2 linked regions of the Thalassoglobus sp. JC818 genome follow. The protein of the gene in region 1 interacts with the protein of each later gene in a pairwise test. Links are inferred from orthologs where the notes say so. Each region holds a gene or a part of one and is shown in the gene's direction. Other genes may lie near its edges.

What was found. Proteins that work in one complex are often made in the same cells at the same time.
Region 2: the proteins of nth (region 1) and aceE interact in binary tests that used the Escherichia coli proteins (3 or more experiments, as listed by UniProt). The link is inferred for Thalassoglobus sp. JC818 from one-to-one orthologs.

What each region holds. Positions count from the first base shown.
Region 1 is NZ_JBFEFI010000003.1:414,989-421,318, reverse strand. Bases 1,496-4,290 are described here. They hold nth (endonuclease III), read left to right. Parts: upstream 1,496-2,459; coding sequence 2,460-3,122; downstream 3,123-4,290. Other genes in these bases: AB1L42_RS09525 (acyl-[ACP]--phospholipid O-acyltransferase), read left to right, coding at 3,527-4,290; AB1L42_RS09535 (DUF309 domain-containing protein), read right to left, coding at 1,910-2,281; AB1L42_RS09540 (LON peptidase substrate-binding domain-containing protein), read right to left, coding at 1,496-1,891. In the rest of the region: AB1L42_RS09545 (tRNA adenylyltransferase), read right to left, coding at 1-978; more of AB1L42_RS09540, read right to left, coding at 1,223-1,495; more of AB1L42_RS09525, read left to right, coding at 4,291-6,330. UniProt on the Escherichia coli protein: DNA repair enzyme that has both DNA N-glycosylase activity and AP-lyase activity. The DNA N-glycosylase activity releases various damaged pyrimidines from DNA by cleaving the N-glycosidic bond, leaving an AP (apurinic/apyrimidinic) site.
Region 2 is NZ_JBFEFI010000002.1:157-5,335, forward strand. Bases 11-3,289 are described here. They hold aceE (pyruvate dehydrogenase (acetyl-transferring), homodimeric type), read left to right. Parts: upstream 11-353; coding sequence 354-3,089; downstream 3,090-3,289. Also shown: redox-regulated ATPase YchF, read left to right, coding at 3,299-4,390; AB1L42_RS04550 (hypothetical protein), read right to left, coding at 4,523-5,179. UniProt on the Escherichia coli protein: Component of the pyruvate dehydrogenase (PDH) complex, that catalyzes the overall conversion of pyruvate to acetyl-CoA and CO(2).

The sequences.
Region 1 (6,330 bases):
ATCTTCGTAGTCCAAATGCTTTTGGAGCCGCCGCAAAGCTCTTGCTCCCAGCACTCCGATTTGAGCACGCTGGGCATCTTGCAGGTTCTCGATGAACCATGCTGTTCGTTCAGTAATCCAGCCATCGAGAACGTCTAAACCAGCACGCGCTGGGTCCATTGGATCGACAGCGAGTCCGACATCGTGAAGAATCGCAGCGAGAAGAAACTCTTCGTCGTACGGTTTTCTCGCGCAAGCCTGCTCAAAAACCTGCAAGCTGTGATAGAGAGCATCTCCTTCGGGATGATCGTGCTTATTCTGTTCCACACTCTCCAGAGGAAGAAGCAGGAGTCGATAGAATTCAAACCGATCAGATGGCTCGAGTTCCGAACTCGCAGAGAATTCCGGATCGAAGTCCGGGTAGCTGTCGCGGAGAATTTCCTGAAACTCTTCCAGGTTCGCTTCTGCTTCCTTGGGGTTGTCCTCTTCGATCTCGCTCGAGAGCCAATCACCCGACCGGAAAATCAACTCGACCGGGTATTTCTCTTTCACCAGTACTCGCACCGACTCCGAACTCCTTGTCGGTTCGAAAGACTGCTGCTCGAAAAACAACCCGTGACGATCGAGTAAGCTTAAGACTCGATCCAACGCAGAAGCGTCGATAAGAATCTGAATCTGTCCGCCCGATCGCATTTCCCCATCGACCGCTCCTCCAAAGAGAATCGGCTGAGATGGTTCGAGAAGATTCATCATCCTCCAGGCAGTCAATCGCAGGTCCAGAAGGTTATCGAACCCGCGATCTCCTTCGTAGAGCGACACGAAGCGTTGGACTTCGTTCCTCAATTCCGTATCAGTCGGGAGAAGCGATTGTTTGACCCAACCTCCGCAAATCTTTCGTCCAGCACGCATTTTCGCCCGGTAGTAATCTACCTCCTGTCGCGAGTGAATCAGCCGGGCAGCGTCAAAGAGGATTTGCTGTTTCGTCTTATCATTGTTCATAAACGAAGGTATCGGAAATACCTCAATCGACCTGAAAACTTCACGCTCCTGAGGAACTCGCTGAGACACTTCGCCTCAGTTTGAGAAACTCCTCGCTATTGCGTTTTTCAGAATGATCTCGATCGATCACTCTACGTCAACGGTACGGAACCCCTGAACAGTCGGCAAGATGTTGGCCAATGTTTCTGACAGGGAGAAACAATCCACAATCGCAATTTAAGACAGAAGCGTTAGAAACTTCTGATCAATTGCTGCTGAAAAGGGGCATTCCGTTCTCTTTCACACGTCGCGAATGTTGGATTCGGCCATACAGCCGATTCAGAATCCATTCTGCGCGGCGATCAGCGGAAGCTTCAGCAAGCAGTTCGAACCGTTCATGAATTTCGAAATCGCAGACGGTCGAAGCCAGATCCACGAGGCGCGAGAACGAGAGTTCGACTTCAAGAAGCGGAATGAGAAGTCGACTCGTCACTGCATCAGGAAACAACATTTCCAATGCCTGCAAGATTGCGAGACGAATTTCGCGCCGATCGGTGGACGTTGTTGAGCGCTCGTCATGCAGATGACGGACCACTACTGAGTTGTCATTCGCGTCGCTTTCAAGAATCTCGACTCGTGACAGTCCTCGAAATTCGATTTGCAACTCGTCTGCGGAGACGTCTTCGGTTCGCAGAATTTTCGCCAGACAGACGATCTGGCCTTCGCGAATCGATGTGCGATCCGGAACGAGAATCACGGTTGCTTCCGGTTCCTCTTCGACTAACTGTTCGCAGTCACGCTTCAGGTGATCGCGTGCGATGACGACTTCCGTTGCTTCCGGCAACACGGCGACGTCTTCCAGAAGCAGTACTGGGTAAGCGTGTTGAGACCGTTCGATCGGCTGTTTCAACAATTTCTGTGTTTCTGATGACATGTTCCATTCCTCCCGATGCTACTCAACAAACTCCAGTTTCGGGCACAATTCCGGGTTCATTTCCGCTCCCTGTGGATAGCTGTCGTGCGATCCCAGAATCGGTTCAAAGCAGACTTCGAAGTCTGCCAGAAAAGTGGCCAGATCCAGCCCCGAGCATTCGGGGAGATAGGGAGTGAGATACCGGACGGTGGAATCGTGCATCTTCCGCGCTCCCCCAAGATTTCCCTCTCCGAAGTGAAAGAGCGCGACCGCCGCGTGAATCAGGCCTTGCAGAAATTCCCGCTGCTCGCCGAGAGTCTCTGACCAGATTTCTTCAAGAACATCGTGACACGCGAAGAATTCCTGTCTATTGAACAAGCTGACGGCGTGTCGAAACTGTTCGTTGTCCATTCCACCTTCTCAAGTGTTCTCTGATCGTTGGATGATCGTTTTTCTCTGGGTTGGGACGTTGAGCTTAGCGCGTAGAATTGATACTTGTCGACAGGAAAATGAACTCTCGATTGCGTTTCCGAGATCTCTTTCAAAGACTCTGAAACACGTGTTCAACGGATGAAACGATCGGCTCCCAATGTTTGACACTCTTGATGCCAGAAAGCGACAAGCCCGCAAAGTGGTCACGCGGCTGCGCAAGACCTATCCCGTGGCAGAGTGTGCCCTGCATCACGAATCACCATTTCAACTCCTGGCAGCGACGATTCTTTCGGCTCAGTGTACGGACGAGCGAGTCAATTCGGTCACGCCAACACTCTTCTCCAAGTTTCCTGATCCTGAATCCCTGGCTGCCGCAACTCAGGCACAAGTCGAAGAGATCGTCAAACCACTCGGGTTCTTTCGGGCCAAAGCCACGAATCTGAGAGGAATGGCGCAGGCGCTCGTCGATCGCCATGACGGAGTTCTCCCTCAGTCTCTCGACGAACTGGTCAAGCTTCCAGGAGTCGGTCGCAAAACAGCGAACGTCGTCCTCGGAACCGCATTCGGAATTCCGAGTGGAGTGGTCGTCGACACGCATGTCCGGAGAATCTCCAACCTTCTCGGCCTCACAGAAAGCCAGAATCCCGAAATCATCGAGCGAGATCTCGTTGCGATTCTTCCAAAGAAAGAGTGGATCGACTACTCACATCGCATGATTCACCACGGTCGGCAGATCTGTATTGCCCGTCGTCCAAAATGCCTTGAATGCCCGATGCTGAAGATTTGCCCCCGAGTCGGTCTGGCCCCGCTGGAAAGCTAAAGTCGTTGCTTTCAGCTCAAGCATGCTGTCTTCGGCGGGAGGCGGAATGGCCGCCGAAACGCCGAAAACTGGTCCGTTTTGTGCACCAGCTATGCCGGTTTGGGAAAAGTGGTGTTTTTGCATAGACAAGAGCGTGATATTCTCCGGAAAAGGTCGCCGATTTCCTGAAGCATCATCGTCTTCGGTTTTCAGCGATTGACGCAGGCAACCGCAGCATTCATCGAACGAAACAAGTACCGGCGAGCGTGCAGAGGCCAAGAACATGGCCAATCGAACTCGTCGCTGTTCTTGTTCCCAGCCCGATGGGCTGGATCAACACCTCCCAGTGTTCACCCGGATGAGTTGATGACAACGACCCAGACAATTTCTTAAATTCACAACTTCTTCGGACAAGAGACGACAGTATGAATTCGGCTGAAGTCCAAACAGATGAACTCGGCGAATCCACGCGTGAGAACGGGTCGCTGACCTCGCTCAGCTTTATTGGACTGGTTCTGACACAGTTTCTCGGGGCGTTTAATGACAACCTTTTCAGATGGTTGTCCGTCCCGATTGCCGAGCAAGTCGTTGGACAGTCAAACGCCATCGCGATCGGGACCGTCTGCCTGACGGTTCCATTTCTGATTTTCTCTCCGATGGCGGGATGGCTGGCGGACCGATTCAGCAAACGATCAGTCATCATCGCATTCAAAGTTGCCGAGATTGGCATCATGCTGATGGCGGTCCTCTCCATACTTTACGGAAACGTCACTGCCTTGTTCAGCGTCGTCTTTCTGCTCGGAAGCCAAAGCGCCCTGTTCGGTCCGGCGAAGTTTGGAAGTATCCCCGAGATCCTGCCGACCCGTCTCCTCTCGAAAGGAAACGGAATCATGCAGCTGACCTCGATCCTGGCGATCGGGTTGGGAACAGTCGCTGGGTTTGCTCTATATGACTGGGCTCGTCCCACTCTCGGAGCTGGCAACATTCAAGATTTGTCAGCAGTCTCCATGATTCTAGTGGGACTGGCTGTTGCAGGCACAATCACCAGTCTCGTAATTCGAACAGCAGGAGCAGGTGATTCTCACGCGAAGCTGCAAATCAATCCGATTACCGCCATGGTCCCTCCTTTGCGAGCGGTCTTTTCGGATCCAAGACTTCTGAAAACGGCTCTTGGAATCGCGTTCTTCATGTTTCTGGGCTCGCTTTCACAACAGAACATCAATCCTTATGGCGAACTGATTCTGGGGCTCAGTAAATCTGACGTTGGAATTCTTCTCGGAATCCTCATCGCCGGTGTTGGGTGCGGATCGGTGCTCGCTGGGTATTGGTCCGAAGGAAAAGTCGAATTGGGAATCGTTCCGATCGGAGCGGTGGGAATTGTCGCCAGTTCATTCTTCCTCGTGCTTGCTGGCTGGATGTACTCGCCGGAATACCCTCCGAAAGAGCAATTCGCGTATTGGGGTTCGTGCCTCGGCCTGTTTCTTTTGGGTGGAAGCGCCGGCTTGTACGACGTTCCTCTCGAGGCATATTTGCAGTTCCGCAGTGATCGCAAGAATCGCGGCATGGTGCTCGCCGGGAACTATTTGATTTCCTATGTCTGCATCGTGGTTTCCGCCGGTGTCTTTCTGCTTCTCCGCGAGGTACTCAATATTTCCCCGCTGAATATCTTTCTGATCGGCGGACTCATCACGATTCCCGTTGCATGGTATGTCGTCTTTGTCGTTCCGGATCTCTCGTTCCGATTCTTCATGTGGCTGATGACTCATACCGTCTACAAGCTGCGAATCTTCGGTCGAGAAAACATCCCGGAGAAAGGTCCGGCTCTCATCGTTCCGAATCATGTGAGCTTTGTCGACGGGATTCTGATGATGATTTCATCCTCACGAATGATACGCTTCGTCATCTACGCCGACTTCACCGAGAAGCCTTTCCTCCGTCGGCTGGGCCAAGTCATGCGAGTCATTCCAATCGACGCCAGTCGCGGCCCGAAAGAGCTCGTTAAGTCGCTCCGAATTGCGAAGGACGCCATCAAAGATGGAGAACTCGTCTGCATTTTCGCTGAGGGTCAATTAACCCGCACCGGACAGATGCAGCCGTTTCAGCGAGGGATGTTCAAGATCATTCAGGGATCTGACGCCCCCATCATCCCGGTCAATCTGCATGGATTGTGGGGCAGCATCTTCAGTTGGCGGGGCGGAAAACTCTTTTGGAAGTGGCCGAAGAAGTGGCGATATCCCGTTGATATCCATTTCGGAAAACCGATTTACGACGTACAAGATCCTGCAGTTGTCAGACAACAAGTGGAAGAGCTCGGAGCCGAGGCAAATCTAATGGACATGACACGACAACCCATTCCCGCCAAGAGATTCATTCGTCACTGCAAAGCCAACAAAGGGCGAACGAAGGTCACCGATTCGACCAAACAAACGCTCAATGGTGGGAAGCTTTTGGCTGGCTCACTCGCATTTCGACGCGTGCTTCGTCGAGAAGTTTTCGCACCAGATGAGAAAACCGTCGGTGTTCTGCTGCCTCCATCTGTGGGGGGATGCCTGGCGAACATGGCTCTCGCTCTGGATAAGCGAGTCAGCGTCAACCTCAACTACACACTCTCAGAAGATGTGTTGAATTACTGCGTGAATCGCGCTGGCATCCGACATGTCTTGACCAGTCGCAAGTTCCTCGAAAAGAAACCATACAACCTCGAGAACGCGGAGTTCGTGTTCCTTGAAGATCTCAAGGAAAAAGTTTCAGCAGTCGACAAAGCGGCCGGAGCATTCGGTGCGTATGCAATGCCTGCCTCCGCCCTCGAAGCTTCACTGGGGCTGAACTCGGTCGATCCGAATGAAACATTGACGATCGTGTTCACTTCCGGTTCGACAGGTGAGCCCAAAGGTGTCGTCCTTTCACACAGCAATGTCGGAGCGAACATTGAAGCGGTCGACCATCTTCTCAATCTGAATGACAACGACGCTTTGCTCGGTGTTCTGCCTTTCTTCCATTCCTTCGGCTACACAGCATGTATGTGGCTGCCACTGTGCTACAACGTGCGAGGGATTTATCACTTCAATCCGCTTGATGCCAAAATTGTCGGTCGATTGTGCCAGGAAAACCGGGCGACCATTCTCATGGCGACGCCAACGTTCTTGCAGATGTACTTGCGACGCTGCGACAAGGAACAACTTGAGTCGCTCGATCTGATTGTTGTTGGTGCCGAAAAACTTCCCGAACA
Region 2 (5,179 bases), on another replicon or contig:
TTTATTTTGCCTGCATCGGTGAAGAGTTGTCTCAACCCATGATCTTTGAGGCTCTTTTGATTTCGGCAACTGGACTCGATTGTGTTGACGAAATCTGGGCACGAAAATACTGATTGGGGTGGATTTTCGTGAAACTTCGATGTGGGAGAGGGTAATCGCCCCTTTTCTTAGAGTCAAGAATCGTCCGGATGCGAATTCTTGTGAATCTGGAGGATGATGCGTCTCGACTTGCCTGTTAGACTCTGCGCATTACGTCCAATGCAGATCTCCGCAACCCATCGGAGTAGACAAATCCATTCCGATCGCAGTCGTGATCAGAATTGTTAAGTGCGGTCAAACGAAGAGAGTGATGTATGGCAACCGATGATCTCGTGCAATCAGCGGAAGGCTTGATCGAGGGAATTGACCCTGTCGAGCTGGAAGAATGGTATCAATCGCTGGAAGATGTTCTGCATCGCTACGGTCCAGAGCGTACGGAGCATCTGCTGGTTCAGCTTCGCGAGCGAGCCTATCACCGCGGTGTGATGATGCCCTTCGAGCTGACGACTCCTTACATCAACACCATCCCTGTTGAAGAGCAGCCTCGCTATCCAGGCAACCTCGACATGGAACGACGAATCAAGTCGCTGATTCGCTGGAATGCGATGGCGATGGTCGTTCGTGCGAACAAGAAAACATCTGTTGATGATCCCACGGGTGGCGTCGGTGGTCACATCTCGACTTATGCATCTTCAGCCACGCTGTACGAAGTTGCTTACAACCATTTCTTCCATGCCCGATCCGAAGACCATACCGGCGACATGGTCTATTTTCAGGGACATGCTTCGCCAGGGATGTATGCTCGGGCGTTTATGGAAGGTCGTTTGAATGAAAGCGATCTCGAAAACTTCCGACAGGAAGTGCCGCGCGGATCAGGATTGTCATCTTATCCACACCCGTGGCTGATGCCTGAGTTTTGGCAGTTCCCAACAGTCTCGATGGGACTGGGGCCGATCTGTTCCATTTATCACGCAAGATTCTTGAGATACATGGAACATCGTGGCTTGATGGACACATCGAAGTCCAAGGTTTGGGCTTTCCTTGGTGATGGAGAAATCGACGAGCCAGAATCACTCGGTGCGATCACATTGGCGTCGCGCGAACATCTCGACAATCTCGTTTGGGTTGTGAACTGCAATCTACAACGCCTCGATGGTCCCGTTCGCGGAAACGGCAAGATCATTCAAGAGCTGGAAGGAGCATTCCGTGGTGCAGGTTGGAACTGCATCAAAGTTGTTTGGGGAGGCGACTGGGACAGCCTCTTCTCTCGCGACTTCAATGGGAAGCTCGTCAAACGCGTTGGCGAAATCGTCGACGGTCAGTATCAAAAGTATGTGGTCGCGGGTGGGGAATACATTCGCGAACACTTCTTTGGGGCTGATCAGGAGTTGTTCGACCTCGTCGATCACCTCACTGACGATCAGCTCGAAAAGTTGAAACGCGGCGGTCACGACCCAGAGAAAGTCTTCGCTGCATACGAAGCTGCGGTCAGCCACAAAGGGGCTCCGACGGTCATTCTGGCGAAGACCATTAAGGGATATGGACTTGGTGAAGCGGGTGAAGGTCGCATGATCGCCCACAACTCCAAGAAGATGAACAATGAAGAATTGCACTCATTCCGAGAGCGGTTCAACATTCCGATCGCGACTGACGATGTCGATCAGATGCCATTCTATCGTCCGGCTGATGACAGCCCCGAGATGACGTATCTGAAGGCGAGACGCGAACAGCTTGGTGGACACGTCCCAGCCCGAAAGCCAACCGAAGAACGACTCGAAGTTCCCAGCCTGGATGACAAGTCATTCAAGCGTCAACTGGCTGGCACTGGTGGCAAAGGAGGCGTTTCGACGACTCAGGCATACGGTGCGATCCTCCAAGGTCTGATGCGACACAAAAGCATCGGTGAACGCATCGTCCCGATCATTCCAGATGAAGCCCGAACCTTCGGGATGGAATCGTTCTTCAGCACATTCGGAATCTATTCCAGCAAAGGACAACTCTACGAACCTGTCGACCGCATCGGCGGTAACCTGATGTACTACAAAGAAGCCAAAGATGGTCAGGTTCTCGAAGAGGGTATTAACGAAGCTGGGGCGATGAGTTCGTTCATCGCAGCCGGGACTGCATATAGCAATCTTGGAATGAACATGATCCCGTTTTACATCTATTACTCGATGTTCGGGTTCCAGCGAGTGGGCGATCTCATCTGGTGTGCAGCGGACAGTCGCACCAAAGGATTCCTCGTCGGAGGAACCTCGGGACGAACAACGCTGAACGGCGAAGGACTCCAGCACGAAGATGGACATTCGCACGTCATGGCAGCAACGGTTCCGAACCTGCTGGCCTACGACCCTGCGTATGCTTATGAGCTGTGTGTCATCATTCAAGATGGTCTTCGTCGAATGTACGCTGAGGGAGAAGAGATCTTCTATTACCTCTCCGTTTACAATGAAGGTTACGAGATGCCCGCAATGCCGGAAGTCGAAGGCATTGAGCAGGGAATCCTGAACGGGATGTACCATCTCAGCTCAACAGAGAGCGGAGCAAAGCAGTCAAAACGGCCGCAACTGTTCGGATCGGGAACGATCCTCAAAGAAGTTCTCGCAGCTCAAACGCTTCTTAAAGAGAAGTACGACATCGGAACGGATGTCTGGAGCGTCACCAGCTACAGCGAACTGTGTCGCGACGCGATGTCTGTCAATCGATGGAACACACTTCATCCGAACGAAACGCCGAAGACCTCGATTCTGACCGACACTCTCGCAGGCCAGAACGGACCATTCATTTCATCCAGTGACAACATTCGAATGGTCGCCGACCAGATTCGCGAGTGGATTCCCGGACGATACGTCGTTCTCGGAACGGATGGCTTTGGACGCAGCGATACTCGTCAGGTCCTCCGTCGCCACTTCGAAATCGATGCAGAATGTGTGACATTCGCCACACTCTCAGCACTCGCTGACGATGGCGAATTCGACAAGGGAGCGCTCGCTGGCGTTCTCGGAGATCTGGGAATCGACCCGGACAAAATTGATCCGCGGACTGCGTGATTTGATCAGCGGCGAACTCGTATAAACGAGTCGCACTTTTATCTATCACGCTTGAAGACCAAAAACACCGGCGAAATCAGTCGTCGGTGACAGCCTACATAGACTTTCAAAAAGCCTTGCATCGTTCATCGCATGTAAGGCTTTTTTTCCTGAAACCATTTGAGTGACAGCATCGAAGAAGCTGTCACTGAATTGAACGAGTAGAGATCATGGAAGCCGGAATTGTTGGATTGCCAAACGTTGGCAAGAGCACACTGTTTAATGCGTTAACGTGCTCTCAGTCGGCGCAGAGCGCGAACTACCCTTTCTGCACCATCGAACCGAACGAGGGAATCGTCAACGTTCCTGACAGCCGGTTGGAAACGATCGCTGGCTACTTCCAACCTCAAAAGATCATTCCCGCCGCACTGAAACTCGTCGACATTGCCGGCATCGTCAAAGGGGCAAGCGTTGGTGAAGGACTGGGGAACAAATTCCTCAGCCACATCCGTGAAGTCGATGCGATCATTCAGGTTGTCCGATGCTTTGAAGATGAAGACGTTACACACGTCTCAGGCAAAGTCGATCCGGTCTCCGACATTGATATCATCGAGACCGAGTTAATGCTGGCGGACATGCAGACTCTGGATAACTCGCTCGCCAAAGCCCAACGAACAGCCCGGAGCGGAGATGCCGATGCCAAGAAACGCGTCGCTGTCATTGAGAAATGCCAGGCTCACCTCAATGATGAGCAACCACTTCGCAAAATGGAGCTGAACAAAGAAGAGTCGAAGATCGTCAACGGGTTCGGGCTATTGACAGCCAAGCCAGTGTTGTACGTTGCGAATGTTGACGAAGATGATTTGCTCGGTGAAGGTCCGCTCGTCATGAGCTTGCGAGAGTTCGCCGAGAAAACCGGTGCTCAGGTTGTTCCTGTGTGTGCCAAGATCGAGTCTGAAATTGCAGAACTCGACGAAAACGACCGGAAGGAAATGTTGGAATCGGTCGGGCTGGCGGAACCTTCACTCGCGCTGCTAGCGCGAGCTGCCTATCAAACGCTTGGGCTTCAAAGCTACTTCACAGCTGGCGAAAAGGAAGTTCGCGCCTGGACCATTCCAGTCGGCGCAACCGCTCCTCAAGCAGCTGGCGTTATTCACACCGACTTCGAGAAGGGTTTCATCCGCGTAGAAGTCTACGGGCTGAACGATCTCGTCGAGTATCAGAAAGAGTCGGCAATTAAACAGGCGGGCAAGATGAGAATCGAAGGCAAAGAATACATCATGCGTGATGGTGATATCTGCCACTTCCTGTTCAACAAGTAGAGCCTATCTCGCGAAATAAGACTCGATCTACAAAGCACGAAACCTCGACAATCGCTTTATGCGATTGTCGAGGTCTTTTTGTGAATAAGTAGATCTCTCGAAATCCATTATGAGACCATAAATGGATTAACCTCAGAGGCAATTACTATTTCGTCCGGGTCCGTCGAAATTCCAGGTCAATCCGAACGTCAGCCAGTAGGAACTCAGATCGACGGTCGTGCTTCCGAGATCTTGGGAGGCACCGAACATTTTCCCGATCGAACAATCAACATCGAATCCCGGAACAATGTCTTTGATTCCAACACCTCCCGACAAACGATGTTCGTTGATCACCGCCAGCTGAGCCTGTACGTATTCTACTCCCGCTAAAAGTCCAGGAGGAGTGACTCCTCCGATCGATCCAACTGTGGGTGGAGACTGAACGGGGTTTTGGGCGTAGGCATAGCCCAGTCGGTATCTCATCCGGCCATGTGTGAGCTGTGTTCCCAATTGCACAACCCACTGATCGTCATAAATCGGAGCGAAGAGATCCGCATCGTCCCAGTTCTTCCAAATGAAATCGACTGCCACCAACAGGTTTCCATTCATCAGGCTTGAATTCGCAACACCAAATCCGACATTGCGTGGAAGATCGAGCGCGACATCCTGGGGGCCACCGAAGTTGCCATTGCCAAGGTTCAACAAGACGGCATTGTCAAAATTGAAGTCCTGTTTGGTCTGATAAGTCACACCGACAGTTGTGTTGTAGCCAAGATTATAATTCGCACCGAATGTTCCCCGGACTCCATA